2 regions of the Peribacillus sp. FSL H8-0477 genome follow, and region 2 is predicted to be linked to the other one. Evidence: predicted binding sites of a transcription regulator. Region 2 holds the regulator's gene; the other holds the start of a gene.
The links. The regulator NrdR, encoded in region 2, represses ribonucleotide reductase genes. The targets are predictions, from matches to a motif close to AACACNATATATNGTGTT.
Positions count from the first base shown of each region.

Region 1: MHI18_RS05590 (vitamin B12-dependent ribonucleotide reductase) is a predicted target of NrdR. The motif match lies at 3,271-3,288, and genes of this name have one in related genera.

Region 1 covers NZ_JBBODE010000001.1:1,075,863-1,086,964, reverse strand. The annotation lists gene gcvPB (aminomethyl-transferring glycine dehydrogenase subunit GcvPB) at 1-804, shown strand, start outside; gene MHI18_RS05605 (HAD hydrolase-like protein) at 870-1,526, shown strand; gene MHI18_RS05600 (rhodanese-like domain-containing protein) at 1,553-1,933, opposite strand; gene MHI18_RS05595 (lipoate--protein ligase family protein) at 2,119-2,955, shown strand; gene MHI18_RS05590 (vitamin B12-dependent ribonucleotide reductase) at 3,447-6,008, shown strand; gene MHI18_RS05585 (alpha/beta hydrolase family protein) at 6,268-7,089, shown strand; gene splB (spore photoproduct lyase) at 7,794-8,819, shown strand; gene MHI18_RS05575 (patatin-like phospholipase family protein) at 8,893-9,774, shown strand; gene MHI18_RS05570 (SA1362 family protein) at 9,846-10,229, opposite strand; gene MHI18_RS05565 (DUF1385 domain-containing protein) at 10,312-11,102, opposite strand, start outside.
Region 2 covers NZ_JBBODE010000001.1:1,476,108-1,487,209, reverse strand. The annotation lists gene coaE (dephospho-CoA kinase) at 1-189, shown strand, start outside; gene MHI18_RS07565 (glyceraldehyde-3-phosphate dehydrogenase) at 406-1,437, shown strand; gene speD (adenosylmethionine decarboxylase) at 1,710-2,090, shown strand; gene MHI18_RS07555 (hypothetical protein) at 2,243-2,632, shown strand; gene nrdR (transcriptional regulator NrdR) at 2,777-3,244, shown strand; gene MHI18_RS07545 (replication initiation and membrane attachment family protein) at 3,292-4,683, shown strand; gene dnaI (primosomal protein DnaI) at 4,690-5,631, shown strand; gene ytxC (sporulation protein YtxC) at 5,760-6,641, shown strand; gene thrS (threonine--tRNA ligase) at 7,032-8,963, shown strand; gene MHI18_RS07525 (GNAT family N-acetyltransferase) at 9,473-9,964, shown strand; ribosomal protein L20 leader region at 10,127-10,260, shown strand; gene infC (translation initiation factor IF-3) at 10,375-10,875, shown strand; gene rpmI (50S ribosomal protein L35) at 10,898-11,098, shown strand.

The DNA.
Region 1 (11,102 bases), 400 kb from region 2:
AATACACTAGGACTCTTTGAAGAAAATATCCTTGAAATGGCTGAAGTGATCCATCAAGCTGGCGGGAAGCTTTACTATGATGGAGCCAATCTTAATGCAGTTTTATCTAAAGCAAGACCAGGAGATATGGGCTTTGATGTTGTCCATTTAAATCTTCATAAAACATTTACTGGCCCGCACGGCGGCGGAGGACCAGGATCTGGTCCTGTGGGCGTGAAAAACGAGTTGATCCGTTTTCTGCCAAAACCTATTGTTTCAGAAAAAGAGGGAAGATATTTTCTTGATTATGACCGTCCAGAATCAATCGGCCGTGTTAAACCGTATTATGGGAATTTCGGCATAAATGTCAGGGCATATACCTATATTCGTTCTATGGGTCCGGATGGTTTAAAGGCTGTTACGGAAAACGCGGTCATCAACGCTAACTACATGATGCGCAGGCTATCAGCGTACTATGATTTACCGTACGACCGGCACTGTAAGCATGAATTTGTCTTAAGCGGCAGACGCCAGAAAAAGCTGGGTGTTCGAACCCTCGATATCGCTAAGAGACTGCTTGATTTCGGCTATCATCCGCCGACTATCTATTTCCCCTTAAATGTGGAGGAAGCCATGATGATTGAGCCGACAGAAACAGAATCGAAGGAAACCCTCGATGCGTTTATCGATGCGATGATTCAGATTGCTAAAGAAGCCGAAGATAATCCTGAAATTGTTCAAGAAGCACCGCATACAACGGTTATTAAACGCTTAGATGAGACGCTGGCGGCTAGAAAGCCTGTCTTGCGTTTTCAAAAACAGTAAGCTTATAAAGCAGTGGGTTTCTCTGATGAAACTCCACTGCTTTTTCTTTTTAAAGGAGAGAGAATATGAATCAATCACTAATCTTTGATATGGATGGGACACTATTTCAGACAGATAAAATTTTAGAAATATCACTTGAAGATACGTTTACCTATTTACGGTCTTTAAACCAATGGGAGGCGGTAACCCCTATTGATACGTACCGCGAGATCATGGGTGTACCTTTGCCAAAGGTATGGGAAGCTTTGTTACCGAATCACGATACGGAGATAAGAGAAAAAATGAATGACTTTTTTCTTGCAAGATTAATGGAGAATATAAGAAGTGGTCATGGTGCGTTATATCCGAATGTAGAAGAAATTTTTGATTATCTAAAAGAGAAGGGGTGTTCGATATACATAGCAAGCAATGGATTAATCGAATATCTTGAAGCAATTGTAAACTACTACCAGTTGGACAGATGGGTAACGGAAACATTTAGTATTCAACAGATACAAACATTGGATAAAGCTGATTTAGTTAAGACGATTATCCAGAAGTATAAGATAGATAAAGCAGCAGTAGTTGGAGATCGTCTATCTGATATACATGCAGCTAAAGAAAATGGATTTGTTTCAATAGGATGTAATTTTGATTTTGCACGAAAAGAAGAACTTGCTGAGGCAGATTTTGTAATAGATGATTTATTGGAACTAAAAGAACTCATATATCCTTCAAGATAAAAAAGAATCCACAGGAGTGTGGATTCTTATTTGCCGGATTTCATTTTGCCTGTCCATTGCTTAAAGCCGCCTTTAAGCTGATACAATTCACGGTACCCTTGACGGTGCAGCATTTGAGCGGCTCGACCGCTGCGCATACCACTTTGGCAATATAAGTAAACGGGTTTGTCTTTACGCAGTTCCTGCTGGCGGGTTTTTAGCTGAGTCAATGGAATATTTCTTGCTCCAAGGATATGACCTGCTTCAAACTCATTGCCTTCCCGTACATCGATAAGCTGCGCTTTACGGTACCCTTCAACAAACTCTTCTTGGGTAAGGGTTTTGACTTGACGCTTTTGACTGACAAAATTGAATACGGAATACCCAATAATGGCAATAAGAATAATAATAATTACATACCAACTCACAGATAATAAACCCCTTTCATGATGAAACAATTGTTCATCCTATATTATATAATTGTCCAAGGAGATAATCAAAAAGAATTTATCAGCTTGGCTCCTTCTTATTTGTTCCGAATCGGTTTCCTTTTTTTATTCAGCAATATTTGTTAAACTACTGAAGATTAAATCCTTGGTAAAGTGGGTTTTTTATGAAAAACAATACTTGGGCATTTATTGATTCGGGAGCTTGTTCTCCAAGCTACAATATGGCACTTGATGAAGCCCTTCTTAATTGGCATAGTGAGGGCAGTATCCCTCCGATTATTCGGTTTTATACTTGGGAACCGGCGACTTTGTCTATTGGGTATTTTCAGCGTGCTGAGAAAGAAATAAATTTAAAAGAAGTAAGCGAGCGCGGTCTTGGCTTTGTGAGAAGACCGACAGGCGGCAGATCGGTTTTACATGAACATGAGTTAACGTATAGTGTCATCGTGACAGAAGAATATCCCGATATGCCTAAGAATGTTACAGAAGCTTACCGGGTTATTTCTGAAGGAATTTTAAAAGGATTTCAAAATCTAGGGATGGAAGCCTATTTTGCAGTCCCTCAGACCGAGGTAGAAGTACAGGCCTTAAAGGCTCCGCAATCGGCAGTCTGTTTTGATGCTTCAAGCTGGTATGAGCTTGTCGTTGAAGGGCGAAAGGTAGCTGGAAGTGCTCAAACGAGACAAAAAGGCGTCATTCTCCAACATGGCTCGATTTTACTGGAGCTGGAGGAAGAAAAGCTTTTTAGTTTATTTAATTTCACAAACGAGCAAGATAAAGCGCGAATGATGAAGAAGTTTAACGATAAAGCGGTCGCAATGAATGATATTGCCGATAGAACAATATCTCTTATCGAAGCAAAGGCAGCCTTTAAAGCGGGATTTGCTGAAGGTTTGGGCGTGAATCTTGTGTCCTATCAGCTTACCGCGGAGCAGGATCAAGAAGTGAAAAGACTGGCAAAAGAAAAATATGAATCAGATGATTGGAATTTCATGAGATAAAGCAGACGGTTGGCTAAATCTGGACAACAGTTCAGTATAAGACTTCCGTCGCTTTTTTTTCTGTTGACTACTGCTTGTCTTTAACAGGAGAAAAACAGAAAAGCAAGTAGTTTAATAGACATATATTTTTTTTTGCACTTTTTTTCATTATGAGTCTTTCCTTTGGTATGAAAGGATTGGCCTGACTCTGAAATAATGCAAGCCTTAAAATGATTGAAATTCGCCAAAAAACAAATGAAATTCGATAATATTCTCGCTTTTTCTACTTAATTTAAGTAGTTTGTTGTTTGACAAAAAAAATCTATGTCCGAAGTCTACACAAGATGTAGTGGTTGTGTAAATATTTTCTATACTATATATTGATTAAAAGAGTTTTGTATGATAAATTGAGGGTACTTTACTAAACGAGAACCAACTAATGAACTTACGTATAGATATCGAGCATTAGAAAGTAGATAAAAGTCGATATTTTGATAAAAGGAGAGGGAAACATGTCCGTTGTTGTACAAAAAGAAATAAGCCTGAATGTAGAAAGTTTAAATAAGGATATTTCACTATTTCCTCAGGTCCATCCAATTACCCCAGAAATGAATATGACTCATAAAGGTGTTTCAAGACTAGTAATGATTGACCGTTACTCGTTTAAAGATACAGAAAAAATTACACTCTCTATTGGTGATTTTGTCGTTTTAACCATTAAGGAAGATCCGAAATTCCCAGCAAGAGGACTTGGATACATTGTAAATATTGATTGGGAAAGCAAACGCGCACAGGTATTAGTGGAAAAAGAATTCCTCGGTGCACTAGATACCCAAGAAGAGTTAGAAACAGGAATCGTTAACCGCCCACTTGATGTTATTGAAAAGCCGCTTGAAATTTACTATGAACAAATAGCCAAAAGAAATGCAACAGGACTAGCCTCTGTTGAAACGACAGAAGCAAAACGTCAAGAATGGTTTGAAAAGTTCTATAATGAACTTGCTGACTTGAACTTTGTTCCTGCTGGAAGGGTCCTGTATGGAGCTGGTGCAGAAACGGATGTTACGTATTTTAATTGTTATGTTATGCCTTTCGTAGCTGATTCAAGAGAAGGAATCTCTGAACACCGTAAACAAGTCATGGAAATTATGAGCCGTGGAGGCGGTGTCGGCACAAACGGGTCAACGCTCCGCCCAAGGAATACGCTTGCTAAAGGTGTTAATGGTAAATCTTCCGGGTCGGTTTCATGGCTCGATGATATTGCTAAGCTGACACATCTAGTGGAACAAGGCGGAAGCCGTCGTGGAGCACAAATGATTATGCTGACGGATTGGCATCCTGATATTGCTGAGTTCATCATCTCTAAAATGCAAAATCCACGAATTCTCCGTTTCTTAATGGCGAATACAAAAGATCCAAAGATTAAAAAACATGCGAGCGATAAATTGAAATTTACGCCGCTGACTGAACAAGAAGAGGCCATGTATCAAGGGATTTTAAACTATAAACAAATTCCAGGGTTGGGTGGATTTAATGAAAAAATCATTCATGATGCCGAGGAACGTTTAGAAACTGGCGGTACTTATACAGTTCATAATCCGGATTTCCTAACAGGGGCTAATATTTCAATCTGTCTGACCAAGGAATTCATGGAAGCTGTCGAAAATGACGGGACGTATGATCTGCGATTCCCAGATGTAGAATCTTACGATGCTGAGGAAATGAAGATTTATAATGAAGAATGGCATAAAATCGGCGATGTTCGTGAGTGGGAAAAACTCGGCCATAAAGTCCGTGTATATCGTACCATCAAAGCTAAAGAACTTTGGAACTTAATTAATATTTGTGCGACCTATTCAGCAGAGCCTGGTATTTTCTTTATTGATAATGCGAATGACATGACGAATGCGAAAGCATACGGTCAGCAAGTAGTGGCAACAAACCCTTGTGGAGAACAGCCTCTAGCACCTTATTCAGTGTGTAATCTTGCTGCGGTCAATCTTGCAGAAATGGCTGACAAAGAGAGTAAAACCGTGAACTTTGAGAAATTGAAACAAACGGTTGAGGTTGGAGTCAGGATGCAGGATAATGTCATCGATGCCACGCCTTACTTCTTAGCAGAAAACAAACACCAAGCATTAGGAGAACGACGTGTTGGACTAGGTGTAATGGGTCTTCATGATCTGCTTATTTATTGTGAAACGGAATATGGTTCTGAAGCAGGCAATATGCTGGTAGATAAAGTGTTTGAAACGATCGCTGAAACAGCGTACCGCACATCTGTTAAGCTTGCAGAAGAAAAGGGTAGTTTCCCATTCTTAACAAGTGAAAGTGATACAGAAGAAGCAGAGCTGCGTAATCGGTTTATCAATACAGGCTTTATGAAAAAAATGCCTGAAGATATCCGTGACAGCATTCTTGAACATGGAATTCGGAATTCCCATTTATTAACGGTTGCCCCTACAGGCAGTACCGGAACAATGGTTGGTGTTTCAACAGGTCTTGAGCCATACTTCTCCTTTACGTATTTCCGCAGCGGCCGCTTAGGAAAATTCATTGAAGTAAAAGCAGATATTGTTCAAGAATACTTGGATCAACATCCAGAAACAGATCCTAATAAGCTTCCTGAATGGTTCGTATCTTCAATGGAATTATCACCAGAAGCACATGCTGATGTTCAATGTATCATTCAACGCTGGATTGACAGTTCTATTAGTAAAACGGTTAATGCGCCAAAGGGCTATACCGTAGAACAAGTTGAACAGGTATACCAGCGTCTATACAAAGGCGGAGCGAAAGGCGGTACTGTCTATGTAGATGGTAGCCGTGACAGTCAGGTGCTGACGTTAAAAGCAGAAGAAAATGTTTTCTCTGATACAAAGGAAGAGTCTGTAGTTGAAGAAAAGAAAAAAGTTGTCCTTGTCGATACGATTAATGAATTACGTTCTACTAATGTGACAATTGGTTCTGAAGTCGGCAATACCTGCCCAGTCTGCCGCAAAGGCGAGATTAAAGAAATGGGCGGCTGTAATACATGTACTAATTGCGGCGCACAGCTTAAATGCGGCTTGTAAAATAAGAGTACACAGCAAATGTAGTTCTTTAAAAAAGTTTGATTAAAACATCTCACCTCTATAGATTTTTTAGAGGTGAGGTGTTTTTTTGTTGGATAATTATGCTAATATCACTATATAACTGTGAAGAAAAGTACGTAAACTACCGAAGTAGTTTACTTGAAGAAGGAACATGTTGCTAAGCAAGAAAGGAGTAAGTTCAAAGGGACAATATTTATTTTAGAGGTAAATAGAATTATTAATAAGAAAGGTATCACTAATGCCAAAAATAATAATAGAAAATTGCATAGTGGATAACATACCGATTTTGAGTATTTATCAAAGTGAATTAAAAAAATGCCCATTAATCTTTTTTCTTCATGGATATGGAGAAGATTGTGAGCAAGCATTAGATTTTGGTTATATGCTTGCAAAAAAAGGGTTTTATTATGTTAGTATCGACTGCAAAGACCATGGTATGAGGAAAGTGAACACCGAGACCAACAAATTTTCTAACGTATTTCCACCAGATACTGGACTTGATTCTTATGTTCATATGCATGAAGTAATTGAACAGTCTGCATTCGATATACAAAATCTCATTGAATATTTTAAAAGTAGAGATGAGATTGATAAGAATAAAATAGGAATATCAGGTTTTTCTATGGGAGGGTATTCAACATTTTATATCGCAGCAAATAATCCTGATATTAAAGTTGCGGTTCCAATAGCTGGAAAGCCATCTTTTACAAAAGCATGGAAAGATAGTATCCTTTCAACTAGTACTTATGAACAATGGAAAGAACCGATTCAGCTTGCAGAAAAAGAAATAGCAAAAAGAACAGATTACATTGAAATGATAGATCCATTTGAAAAGTTGAGTAATTTTTCACCAAAACCATTACTAATGATCAATGGTGATCAAGATACAGATTCACTATTTACTTATTCATTAAAACTCTATGAAAAGTTGTTACCGTTGTACGCTGAACAGCCAGAAAATCTTCGACTAAGCATGCCTTTTGTCGATCACCAATTTAATTATTATATGAAGCTTGAAGCTTGCAATTGGTTTGTAAAGCATCTAGGTAGTCACTATTAGGATACTTTTTTTGAAAAACTATAGTGTACTAACGAGCTCTAGTGGCATAAGAAGAAAGCAATTTATAATGGTTAGTAGTGTTTCTGAACCAACAGAAAAACCCTCCGGAAACTCCGGAGAATTCAGTTTGTAACAAAAGGGGTTCGGAATGGTTTCATTCCGAACCTCTTTTGGTATTTTGTACATATTTCATGGATGTTTTCCTGCTTATCGAGGCAGAACATGGCTTTTAATAGGCTTACTGTTATTTTATAGTTCTTTATTGACATAGTATCCGTTTTTTAAATCACTTATGTCCTGCTGAATTTGTTCTAGGATAACCCTTTCAATCGCAAGGTTTTATCTAGATTAACTTTAGAAAGACGGTTGATTGAAGTGAAAGGCGTGAAGACTCCTGCGGGAACAGCGGGACAGGTGAGACCCCGCAGGAGCGTGAGCATTGATGCGGCTCACCGCCCGCCCGCGGAAAGCGAAACGCCTGGAATGGAAATCAACATCTCGATTTTAAATCTGACCTGAGTTTGTCTACAGTCTGAATCCTCCGGAAACTCCGGCGGATTTTTTTTGTTTTAGCTCTTTCTCGATATATGTGAGTGTTCAGGACATGATAAGAAACAGTTGGATGATACATAACAATAAAAAAAATGAAAAAACTATTTCTATGTAGTTAGATATTTATCATTTGAATGGATTGGAGAAATGTCATGAAACCATTTAGCCCGCAATTAGTTTACATTGAGCCCCGTGCTCTTGAGTATCCGCTTGGTCGTGAATTAAAGGAAAAGTTTGAACAGTTAGGAACAGAAATCAGGCAGACGACCTCACATAATCAGATTCGAGACCTTCCAGGTGACAATGATTTTCAAAAGTACCGAGTTGCTAAATCAACACTTGTCGTTGGAATAAGAAAAACCTTGAAATTTGATACATCAAAGCCCTCTGCAGAATATGCTATCCCGTTAGCGACAGGTTGTATGGGACATTGTCATTACTGTTATTTGCAAACGACGCTTGGTTCGAAGCCGTATATCCGGACATACGTCAACTTAGATGAAATCTTTGCAGCGGCTCAAGGTTATATGGATGAGCGGGCGCCGGAAATTACCCGATTTGAGGCCGCTTGTACATCAGATATTGTAGGAATTGACCATTTAACACATTCACTCAAAAAAACGATTGAGTTTATCGGTCAAACTGAATATGGCCAGCTGCGTTTCGTGACCAAATTCCATCATGTCGATCATTTACTTGATGCGAAGCATAATGGGAAGACACGTTTTCGCTTTAGTATTAATTCTCGATACGTCATTAAAAATTTTGAACCGGGAACATCCAGCTTTGAAGAAAGAATGGAAGCTGCCCGTAAAGTAGCAAAGGCAGGTTATCCGCTTGGTTTTATCGTAGCACCCATTTACAGACACGATGATTGGCAGGGGGGTTACAGAGAGCTCTTTGAACGACTTTCAGCTGCATTAGAAGGGGTAGAGACACCAGGATTAACCTTTGAGTTAATTCAGCATCGGTTCACAGGGCCGGCCAAAAAGGTCATAGAAAAAAATTATCCAAAATCAAAACTTCAACTGGATGAATCAAAACGGAAATATAAATGGGGTCGGTACGGAATCGGGAAGTATGTCTATAAAACGGAAGAAGCAGCGGAGTTAGAGACCGTTATAAGAGGGTATGTGAAAGAGTTTTTCCCAGATTCAGTGGTTCAGTATTTTACGTAATAAATTTTTAAAGTCATAATCATCCTTTCCCTTGATTAAATTGTAATAGGACCCGAAATGGGGAGGGCAAGGAATGATTATTGATGGAGTGTTTTCAGGAGGAGGCATAAAGGGCTTTGCTATGGTGGGAGCTCTTCAGGTATTAGAGGACAGGGGTTTTGTTATTAATCAGACCGCAGGAACGAGTGCAGGATCCATTGTAGCCGCTTTAATTGCTGCAGGTTACTCTGGGAAGGATATCCAAAGACTGCTTTCAACCGTTAATATGAGTCATTTACTTGATAAACGAAATTTTCTTAAGATCCCTTTTGCTGAATGGCTATTATTGTACTGGAAGCTTGGCTTATATAAGGGAGAAGCGCTCGAACATTGGATTGCGGAAATTCTTTCTAAAAAAGGATTGGTTACTTTTGGGGATATCCCGCCGCAATCGCTTAGAATTATCACATCTGATATTACGAACGGCAGGCTGGTTGTTCTGCCTGATGATTTACCTAAATATGGTATTAATCCTCATTCATTTTCTATTGCAAAAGCTGTACGAATGAGCTGTAGTATCCCTTATTTTTTTGAACCAGTAAAATTGAAAATCAACAAAGTAGATACCCTCTTTGTAGATGGAGGTGTCCTTAGTAATTTTCCCATGTGGTTGTTTGAATCCGAACATATTAGAAAAGTTCGGCCAGTTATCGGGTTGAAATTCACCAGTGATGCAGACTTGGATCAGGTGGGAAAGATTGATAATGCCATTGAGATGTTTGGTGCCCTTTTTAAAACCATGAAGGATGCCCATGATTCCCGGCATATCTCAAAAAAACTTGCTAAAAATATTATGTTTATCCCAATGAAAGATGTTTCAGGTACAGACTTTATGCTGACAGAACAGCGAAAAGAAGAGCTCATTGAACGTGGAAGGGAATTTGCTTACACATTCCTAAAAACTTGGACATATTAAGCTTCTTCGGAGGGTTCTAACAGGATAAATAAAAAAGGGGCTGACAAGGTATCTTGTCAGCCTGCTGCCCTTTAGAAAAGAGCCCGATTTTTCTTTTTATTTTTTTTTCCCTCAATAACCGTTAGATGAATGTCAGATTTTTTTCGTGGCTTGATTGTTTTCTTTGATTTAGCAACAGAAAAACTAGCTATATTATCGCGGCTGTTACTGCCTGATCTTTGTTTTAGCCGTTTTTTAGATCTTTTGGCTGCTTTTAAAAATGCACGCTGCTCTTTTTTTTCAGGCTTACCCTTTGTTAACCGCTTATAAATTACGTAAACAATTCCTGCTGTAATCGCCATGATTAAAACCTGTTTGAATAACTGCCCCGGGCTATAAAGAATACGGCTGACTAAGCCAATCAGTCCAAGAATTACTATTCCATAGACAATATATGATGAAATTGAACGATTCAACAAAGACACCTCCTTAAGAGCATTTTATACAGTTTTACGTCATTTTAAACAATAACCAAAAAATAAACTTCTTACCATACACCTACACAATCTCCGCTGTTGTTAAACCTTCTTCCGTTTCTTTTTCCATTCTAAGCAGTTCGTTAAAGGAAGCAAGTGCAACCTCCACTTGATCATCTGCAGGTTCTTTTGTTGTTAAGAGCTGCAGCCACAGACCAGGGTATCCTAATAAACGAAGAACAGGAATATTTCTGACCAGATTCGTGACTTGAAGCACTTCAAAAGCGATGCCGAGAACAACGGGTATAAGCATCATTCGGTTGACAACACGTGACCATAAGGGCTCGGTCGGTACAAGCATATACACAAAAACACCGACAAACACAGTGAAAAGAATAAAACTGCTTCCGCAGCGGTAATGAAGTCTTGATGAAGATTGAACATTCTCTACCGTAAGCGGTTTGCCGCTTTCAAAGCAGTTAATTACTTTATGCTCTGCACCATGATATTGGAATACTCGTTTTATCATGGGTGTGAGTGAGACAAAGTAAATATAGCAAAGCAGTAGAACTAATTTAAATAATCCTTCAATAAGAATTTGAGATAGATCGCTTTTAAAGATTGGACGTGTCAGCTCAGCTAGAAAGAGAGGAATCAAGGTGAAGAGGGTTTTCCCGAAAAGGAAGGAAAGTACACCAATGACCGCGACACCCAGCCACATACCAATCTTCGATGGTTGTTTCTCTTCCTTTTTCTCTCCATTTTCTTCATTTTCTTCAAATTGCTCCGCAGAGAAATTTAAATGTTTTGATCCGGTCCCGCTTGAGGTCAAAAGGGCTACAATTCCACGAATAAATGGAATTTTCTTTAGTT
Region 2 (11,102 bases):
ATTCAAGTTGAGCGATTAATGAAACGGAATCAATTGTCTGAAGCTGATGCAATGGCACGGATCAATTCCCAAATGCCGCTTGCAGAAAAGATTGCATTAGCAGATGCGACAGTTGATAATAATGGGCCGTTAGAAACTACGAAACTGCAGACAAGAAACATTCTTAAAGAATGGGGAATCGTAGAGTAAAAAAGCAGAGAGGCAATCCTCTCTGCTTTTTTATATATTCCTCTTAATGAGCAACATTAAAACATGTATTTCACATATTTGCTGGTAAGATCGTGGAAATTTTCAATAAAATATCATTTAACGTAATTTTATCATCACATTAGTGTCCTAATATGTTATACTAATTAAGACAAAAGAAGCGTTTAAGTATAACACTAATTCGGGAGGGTCCGAAAAATGAATGCAAGAGCAGCTATTAATGGATTTGGTAGAATCGGAAGAATGGTATTTCGTCAAGCAATCGTAGATAACAAGGTTGACATAATTGCTATTAATGCAAGTTATCCTGCTGCAACATTAGCTCATTTAATTAAATATGATACAACTCATGGGAAGTTTGAAGGCGAAGTCATTGTTGAAGATCATGCATTGATTATCAATGGCCGCCGAGTTCTATTATTAAATAACCGTGATCCTAAACAGTTGCCATGGAAGGAATTAAACATAGATATCGTGATTGAAGCCACCGGCAAATTTAATCACAGAGATAAAGCGAGCTTGCATCTTGAAGCTGGTGCGAAAAAAGTTATAATTACGGCACCTGGAACAAATGAAGATATCACAATTGTTATGGGTGTGAACGAAGAACAGCTTGATGTAGATAAGCATTTTGTGATTTCAAATGCATCATGTACGACGAATTGTCTGGGTCCAATTGCTAAGGTACTCGACCAACAGTTCGGGATTGAAAATGGCATGATGACAACTGTACACGCTTACACAAATGATCAAAATAATATAGACAATCCACATAAAGATTTAAGAAGAGCAAGAGGATGTGCTCAGAGTATTATTCCTACAAGTACGGGTGCTGCCAAAGCATTGGCATTGGTACTCCCTCAACTTAAGGGGAAGATTTCCGGCATGTCTTTGCGTGTGCCGACTCCAGACGTTTCATTGGTCGACCTTGTCGTTGATTTGAAATGTCCTGTAACGGTAAATCAGATAAATACAGCTTTTCATGAAGCTGCTACCGGCTCATTAAAGGGGATTCTTGGCATTACGGATGAGCCGCTGGTTTCTGTCGATTTTACGAGTGACCCGCACTCAGGTGTTATCGATGGATTATCGACTATGGTAATCGGTGAAAACAAAGTCAAAATTCTTGCTTGGTATGATAATGAATGGGGTTATTCCAGCCGAGTTCTTGATTTAGTGAAGTATGTGGCACAGGAAATGAAAAATGTTTCCGAAGTAAAAGCAGGATAAATGTAGAGGAAAAAAAAGCCTTTCTGCCCCCGGTAGAAAGCTTTTTTGTTGTGTGAACGAATAGAGGGAAAATTTTAAATCAATTGATTTATAGAAAAATCATATTGCAAAAAAAACCCAAACACAGTATACTATGACTCGTGAGCTGATTAGTGATCATAATGGCTACTTAAAGGGTTAGGACCTCTCTGGACTAACTTTCCCCCGTGGTAGTTGTTTGTAGAACAAGGTTTCTACAGAATCCTAAATCATGTAAAAGGGGGAAACTTAACATGGAAACAATGGGTAGACATGTAATCTCTGAACTTTGGGGATGTGACTTTGATAAACTGAATGACATGGATTTTATTGAGAAGACATTTGTTAATGCTGCGTTAAAATCAGGTGCAGAGGTACGTGAAGTAGCTTTTCATAAGTTTGCTCCGCAAGGTGTCAGCGGTGTTGTAATTATTTCAGAGTCGCATTTGACCATACACAGCTTTCCGGAACATGGTTATGCCAGCATTGACGTTTATACGTGCGGCGAACTTAATCCAAACGTAGCTGCAGAGTACATTGCCGAAGCATTGAATGCTCAAACACGCGAAAACATTGAGCTTCCGCGCGGCATGGGTCCGGTTAAAGTAAATCAGAGTAAAGTCACGGCGCAATAATTAACATTACTAAATCAAGAAGAGGTGCGGATGCATCTCTTTTTTTAATGGATTTTTTAGACAATTAAAGGCAAAAAAGGGCTTTTTATAACAGGATTGCCTTGCAAACATGTATAATAAAGGGAAAGATATTTAAGGTGGAGATGAAGCAGATGGGTTGGGCTAAATCAATTGTTACTCGGTATAAACAACAATGTTCGACTAATGATCACCATCAAGATAAAGAGCTGCAAACACGTTATTATAAGATCACACAAGACAAGGCACTGACAGAAGTTGAAGGAATTTTTAGTGATAAGCAACGCTATGAGATTAAATCAATCTCACGCGAGCATGGTGAAATATTGCTGGAAGCAAAAAAACATGCCATTACCATTGTGGTTTCAGTAGTCCCAATCAGAAACTTTGAGAATGCGATTGATTTTTATGTATCAACGGATAAATGGCGGCTGACTGGGGCTTATCCTCAGTTAAAACAAGAAGTGATAGAGGCATACAGCAGACTTGGCAAGAAATTAACCGCAGTAGAATCAAGTAAATAAAATGTGCTAAGATGAGATACATAATGCTGAATCGTTTTTTTGCTTGTACACAGTGACGCTTTTATATAAGATAAAAGAAACGAAAAAAGGGTATTCTCCCGGGAAAGGTGATCGGGAGTATTAAAAAACACGGAGCTGATACGTATGAAGTGCCCGTCTTGTCAATATAATGGAACCCGTGTCCTTGATTCTCGTCCCGTGGATGAAAGCAAATCAATTCGCCGCCGACGTGAATGTGAAGCGTGCGCTTATCGGTTTACAACATTTGAAAAGGTTGAGGAAATTCCTTTGATTGTTGTCAAAAAGGAAGGTACACGTGAGGAGTTCAGCCGCGACAAAATTCTACGCGGTTTAATCAGGGCTTGCGAAAAACGTCCAGTACCATTGAAAGAATTGGAAGATATAACGAACTATGTTGAAAAAGAATTACGGAACCAAGGTATTTCAGAAGTGAAAAGCGACCTGATTGGGGAAATGGTTATGGATCGGCTTGCTGAAGTTGATGAAGTAGCCTATGTAAGGTTTGCCTCGGTTTATCGTCAATTTAAAGATATTAATGTTTTTATTGATGAATTAAAGGAACTACTAAATAGAGAAGGTAAACAGAGCTAAAGACTCCTCTTTGGCTCTTTTCTATCGGTACGGAAAGGGTTGGTGTTATGACCAAACATTGGCAGGAACTACTACCAGTGGACCGGTATATGGTTTCTTCAGCAGGACTGCTGCATGATTATGACAGAAAGGTTTTGACGCTTCTTTACCAGCCGTTAATTGGACCTGTCTGCGTTAGTCTTTATATGACCCTGTGGAGTGAAATAGAAGCTAATCGGCTTTGGTCACACTCATCAACTCATTACAGCCTGATGAATACAATCGGTCTAAATTTGAATGAAATCTTTGAAGCGAGGACGAAGCTGGAAGGAATCGGACTAGTAAAGGTCTTCCGGAAGAAAATGGTTGATGAGAAGCAGTTTATTTATGAATTGAGGCCTCCATTAACGCCTGAGCAATTTTTTACAGATGGAATGCTGAATATCTATTTGTACAAGAAAATCGGCAAAGCCCATTTTAACCGCCTGAAAAAATTCTTCTGTGATGACCATATTCAAGTGGATGAGTTTGAAGAGGTAACTAAATCATTTTCTGCTATTTTTACTTCCGACCATATGGATTCATTATACATGTCAGATGAGGCGGCTGATACACTAGAGCCTGAAAGTACACAGAAATTTATCGGCCGTCCTGACGGCGAGGAACCTGAAGGCTTTGAGAGCACATTTGACTTTACGCTCTTTTTCTCAGGATTAAAAAGCTCGCTGGCACCTAAAAAGGCATTTACATCAAAAGTGACAGAGACAATCAGCAAGCTTGCATTTTTATATGGAATCAATCCGCTGCAAATGCAAGGACTTGTAATTGGTTCAGTGAATATGGATAATGAAATCGATTTGAAAGAGCTGAGAAAGTCGGCGCAAAATTGGTATCAAATCGAGTATAATAAGGACATGCCATCGCTGACAGAAAGAGTACAGCCTGTCAAACACAGAACGCAGCATGAAGAGCCGAAAACCCAAGAACAAGAGTATATCCGACACTTGGAAACGACCTCTCCAAGGGATCGTCTTATGCAGCTTTCAGGCGGGGCGGAGCCCTCTGCAAATGATATGAAGATTATTGAAGGGGTTATGCTGAATCAGAATTTACGGCCTGGGGTTATAAATGTCTTAATTGAGTATGTTATGCTGAAAACAGATATGAAGCTTACCAAAGCTTATGTGGAGAAAATCGCTAGTCATTGGACACGAAAAAATGTCTCGACAGTTACTGAAGCGATGGAACTCGCTAAGAGTGAGCATCGCCAATATCAGGAATGGGCAAAAGCGAAAAAAGAAGGCAGAAACCCAAATAAAAAAGCAACCCGGACAGAACCAGTTCCGGAATGGCTCAATAAAGAAGAACCAGAGACAGCGGCAGTTGTTGACGATTCAGCCTTAATAGAAAGAAAACGACAGCTTGAGGAAAAAATGAAAAATCTTAAAAACAGGGGGTGATCAATGATGGAAAAAATAAATACGGCGCTTAATAAACTAGCGAATACTGGTCAATTTAAAAAACGGTATGATCATTTAAAAGATGAAGTGTTAAGTGACCCGGATATCGTACTGTTTTTGAATGAAAATAGTTCGACGGTAACGAATGAAATGGTTGAAAAAAGTTTGGTCAAGCTCTATGAATTTACCACACAAAGTAAGCATAATTGTGAAAAGTGCCCGACTCTTGGAGAGTGTAACAATGTCTTGAAGGGCTATCAGCCTCGATTGATTATTCAAGGCAATTCACTAGATTTACAATATGATATGTGTCCGCGTAAAGCGGCTGATGATGATAAAAAGAAACGCGAAAAGCTGATTCAAAGTCTTTATGTCCCTCGTGACATCTTATCGGCATCAATCCGTGACTTTTATCAAACGGATTCTTCAGCAGGACGAATGGAAGCAGCTGAAAAGGCCACGATTTTTGCTACAGAATATGAAGCAGGTAAGAAACAAAAAGGGTTATATCTTCATGGTCAATTTGGCGTTGGAAAAACCTATTTACTCGGTGCAATCGCTAATGAGCTGGCTGAACGGAAGATTTCTTCTATGATTGTTTATGTGCCTGATTTCCTTAGAGAATTGAAGGGATCAATTGGTGATAACACCTTAAACAGCAAAATTGAAATGGTGAAGAAGGCCTCAGTATTGATGTTGGATGACCTTGGTGCTGAATCCATGACAAGCTGGGGAAGAGACGAAGTCATCGGTCCCATTTTGCAATTCAGAATGCTCGAGAATTTACCGACCTTCTTTACTTCAAACTTTAATTTTGCAGAGCTTAAGAATCATCTTACCTTCTCGCAGCGTGGCGAAAAGGAAGAAGTCAAAGCAGCTCGAGTGATGGAACGGATCATGTATCTTGCAGATCCTATTCATCTTGATGGGAAAAATCGCCGGCATTAAGCTTTAGCGAAATACTCTCATGGCCGTCCATTCTTGGACGGCTTTTTTTTTTGCTAGACGTTCTGCTTCTAAATAAACAGCTTATCCCATATATATGAAGTACATAAGCATATGTAGGGGGGGATTTGGTGCATATTTATTTTCAAGGTAATGGAGAGGCAGAGAAGTTGAACACTATCATCTCTGACCACCCGCTGTGGACAGAGCTTCACACATTTTTTCAGTGGCTTCCTAAAAATGAACTAATCGTTGATCTGGATAGCGAGTATATGGAAAAGATGCATATGCTCCTTAGTGATGCGTTCTATACGTTTTTTTTAACAGAGAAAATTTGGGAATGGCTTGAACAAATTATTACACTTCGCTTTTATTTTCGTGAACGTGATGAAATTGATGCAATCTTGGATATTTCAGCGGCGATTATAGAAGGAGAGAGATTGACTGGTGAGAATCAACCGCTGCGGAAAATTAGAGAGATGATCTCGGAAGGACTGACTGCGGTGATTTTTGCAGACGGCCAAAGCTTTTCCTTCGACTCGTTTGCAATGTTTCGACTTAGAGCGATTTACGATATTCTCGGAACCTATGTGGAACATGCCATTGATGAGTATAAGCTTGAACAAGATTATCAAAGCTTTCTTGCGTCATTACGTGATTGCTTAAAACGACAGGAGCCGAAGATGAAAGTCCTGCATTTACTTCATCAAAATGACTTTAGTTTTTATACAGCAGATTTCCGTAAAGTAGATAAGAAGGAACTACAAATGATGATCAACCGGCGGTTATTCGCAGGGAACTTAATTTATGTGGATTCAACTACTCTTGCACCACTTATTTCAATAGCACCAGAACGTGTCTATCTATATAGTGATCATGCAGAGGATGGTCATGTGCGAGCAATCGTCCGATTATTTGAAGAACGCAGTATAATTCGACCCATTACCACTTTCTTTGACTTGCAGAAAAAAGCGATTCAGCCATGGGATGACGAAGCAATACCTGGTTTATAATCAAAAAACGGTTTGAAGAGAGAAAAAAGCCCTTGATTTTCATTACATAACAACTTATAATTTGCTACATACTAATTTTATACATTTTAACGTTACGATTGAGGGCACGGGTATTCTTATAACCAGTTAGTAGAGAGGGAAGTCATGGCTGAAAGCTTCCTAGCATGGACAGAACACTTACCGCCTCAGAACTTCAGCCTGGAAAACATGTGTGAGTAATGGCTGACGGAAAACCCCCGTTATCTGGTTACGAGTGTCGTTTTACCTGAAAGGGTGAAGCGGAACGAGGGTGGAACCGCGGGTCTTAATTAATTTATTAAGCTCGTCCCTGTATTTTATACAGGGGCGGGCTTTTTTGTTTGTCCTAAAAATTAGAAGGAGTGGTATTACATGTCTGAATTACTAAACATTACATTCCCTGATGGCGCAGTGAAGGAATATCCATCAGGTACTTCGATTGAAGAAATCGCTGCTTCAATCAGCCCAGGGTTAAAGAAAAAATCGATCGCTGGAAAAGTGAATAACGAAATGTATGATCTGAAACGTCCAATCGAAGAAGATGCTGCCATAGAAATCATTACTCAAGATAGTGAACCCGCTCTTGAAGTATTGCGTCACAGTACAGCTCACTTAATGGCACAAGCTGTTAAACGCCTCTATAAAGGTGCAAAATTCGGTGTAGGTCCCGTTATTGAAGGCGGATTCTACTATGATATTGATTTAGAAGAATCACTGACTCCAGAAGACCTTCCGAAGATTGAAAAAGAAATGAAAAAAATTATCAATGAAAATATTGAAGTAGTTCGTCTTGAGGTAAGTCGTGATGAAGCAATTAAACGATTTAAGGGAATTGATGATGAATATAAATTAGAACTAATTGAGGCCATTCCAGCTGATGAGCAAGTAACTATTTATGAACAGGGCGATTATTTCGATCTTTGCCGCGGCGTTCACGTTCCTTCAACTGGCAAGATTAAAGAATTTAAGCTGCTTAGTATTGCCGGAGCTTATTGGAGAGGGAACAGCGATAATAAAATGCTTCAACGTATTTATGGTACTGCCTTCTTCAAAAAAGAAGATCTTGCGGAACATATGCGTTTACTTGAAGAAGCAAAAGAGCGTGACCACCGTAAAATTGGGAAAGAGCTTCAATTGTTTACAAGCTCACAATTAGTAGGTCAAGGCCTTCCATTATGGTTGCCAAAAGGTGCGACTATCCGTCGTGTAATCGAGCGGTATATTGTTGATAAAGAACAGCGTCTTGGCTACGATCATGTGTATACTCCTATAATGGGAAGTGTCGATTTATATAAAACATCCGGCCACTGGGAGCATTACCAAGAGGATATGTTCCCAGTAATGGACCTTGATAATGAGCAGCTGGTTCTTCGTCCGATGAACTGTCCGCATCATATGATGGTCTACAAAAACAGCATTCACAGCTACCGTGAGCTGCCAATTCGTATTGCGGAACTTGGAACACAGCATCGGTATGAAATGTCCGGTGCCTTATCTGGCCTTCAGCGTGTTCGTGGGATGACATTAAACGATGCTCATATCTTTGTACGCCCAGACCAAATTAAAGATGAGTTCAAACGCGTAGTGAACCTAATTCTTGCCGTGTATAAAGATTTTGATCTGAATGACTACTCATTCCGCCTTTCTTATCGCGATCCTGCCGATACTGAAAAGTATTTTGATGATGATGCAATGTGGGAAAAAGCACAAAGCATGCTGAAAGAAGCCATGGATGATCTAGGCTTAGATTACTTCGAAGCTGAAGGAGAAGCTGCTTTCTACGGACCAAAGCTGGATGTTCAAGTACGTACAGCACTTGGCAAGGACGAAACACTTTCAACGGTTCAACTTGATTTCTTACTGCCAGAACGCTTTGATTTAAATTATGTAGGAGAAGATGGCAAGCAGCACCGTCCTGTAGTTATTCACCGCGGGGTTGTATCAACAATGGAACGTTTCGTTGCGTTCTTAATTGAAGAATACAAAGGTGCGTTCCCAACATGGCTTGCGCCTGTACAAGCGCAAATCATTCCGGTTTCGCCTGAAGTCCATCTTGAATACGCAAAAGAAATTCAAGAAAAACTTCAAGCAGAAGGATTACGTATTACAATGGATCAGCGTGATGAAAAAATCGGCTATAAGATCCGCGAAGCACAAATGCAAAAGATTCCTTATATGCTCGTTGTCGGTGACAATGAAAGCAAAGAAGGCAGCGTAAACGTTCGTAAATACGGCGAACAAAAATCCGAAACCATGTCATTTGATGACTTCCTAAAAGTCATTAAAACAGAAGCAAAACTCTAAGCAATAAAGGGACACAGCCATGTGTCCCTTTATTTTAACAAAAGAAGACTGAAAAATTTGTTAATTAAGGTCCCGGTCGAGGGTAATACGGATTTGCTCTAAAATCCGGCGGAAATCCCCTACAGGAGTAATCATTAGCGACAATTTTTAAGTGATTGATACCCAGCTGGGTATTTGACCCCCTTAATTAGCTTCCAGACGGGAATATGGGCTCACGAGACGGGAATACGATGTGCCAGACGGGAATACAGCATCCTCAGACGGGAATAACTCCATGCCAGACGGGATTAATATGGATTTGCGTTAAAATCGGGTGGAAATACCCCCCCAAGAGTATCATCAGCTACATTTTTTTAAAGTGACTGATACACGATGGGGTATTCGAACCACTTAATTAGTTGCCAGACGGGATTAATATGGATTTGCGTTAAATTCCGGTGGAAATACTCTCAAATGAGGAATGCAGTAATGTATATGCAGAAATATTATAACGAAATGGGGAGTTTTTATTGATTCGAAAAGCAGTACCAGATGATGCGGTGCGATTATCGCAGCTGTTTAAAGAAGTGGATCAGTCAAATGTCATGCTATACGGACCAGGGGAACGTCAAACGACGCCTGAGCAGATTCGTAAGAGAATTACTGCTGTGTCTGAATCGGATACTTCTGAGTGGCTGGTGGAGGATATTGGGGGCGTTCTTGCTGGTTATTTATTAATTCAGGGAAGCGCGCTTAAAAGAGTTAAACATACCATTTATCTGGTTATTGGGATTTCTGAGGCATTTCGTGGACAAGGTATTGGCACAAGGCTTTTTGAGGAAATGGAGAAATGGGCGGTCGAACACGCTATTCATCGAGTGGAGTTGACGGTACTTGCTCAAAATGAATCTGCACGCGCACTTTATCGTAAGATGGGATTTGAAGTAGAGGGAACGAAAAGAAACTCTGTCTTTATTGATGGGAGTTATTGTGATGAATACTATTTATCCAAGTTAATTTAACAAAATTTGTAGAAAAGTATAGCAGATGATAAAAAAGGTATTGCAAACTCTGTCGATATTTGATAAGATAACTTCTGTTGTAGTAATTAATATTTAATTTATGCATTTGACAGATCATCTGTGTTTATGATATATTTTCTAAGGTAAATTGAATACGTGTTTGAGTGAAAGAAGGAGCACCCGCTTCTCACCTGGCGACGCAATAAGTTGTCTGCAGGTCATGATTTGATTATTTGAATTTATTCAACTTAGTCTATCAGTGTGGGTGTCATAGGCATCGACGCTTTTTTTGTGCGATAAGGCAAGAGCAAATCATGGGCGATTACGCCGATAGTCGTGTGTGAATTTTTTAATCAAACCGTTTATTCGTTAAATAACCTTGGAGGTGGCTAACTATTAGTAAAGACGCGATGGTAAACGAGGGCATCCGCGCCCGTGAAGTTCGACTAATCGATCAAAACGGAGAGCAGCTTGGAATTAAAACTAAATTCGAAGCAATGGAAATCGCCGCTCGTGTAAATCTTGATCTAGTTCTAGTTGCTGCGAATGCAAAGCCTCCGGTAGCCCGGATTATGGACTACGGAAAACACCGCTTCGAGCAGCAAAAGAAAGAAAAAGAAGCTCGTAAAAATCAAAAGATCATCAGTTTGAAAGAGGTTCGTTTGAGCCCTACAATTGAGGAACATGATTATAATACGAAACTTCGCAACGGGATTAAATTCCTTGAAAAAGGCGATAAAGTAAAAGCTTCTATCCGCTTTAAGGGACGTGCGATTACACATAAAGAGATTGGTCAACGTGTACTAGTTCGCTTTGCTGAAGCTTGTAAAGAAGTGGCTACTATTGAACAACATCCAAAAATGGATGGTCGCAGTATGTTCATTATATTAGCACCGAAAAACGAAAAGTAATTGTAATGAGGAGGAATACCTTATGCCAAAGATGAAAACTCACCGCGGTTCTGCTAAACGTTTCAAAAAAACTGGATCCGGTAAATTGAAGCGCGGAAATGCTTATACAAGCCATTTATTTGCTAACAAATCAACTAAGCAAAAACGCAATCTTCGTAAAGCTAGTCTTGTAAGTAAAGGTGACTACAAACGTATTCGTCACATGTTAGACAATATCAAGTAAAATC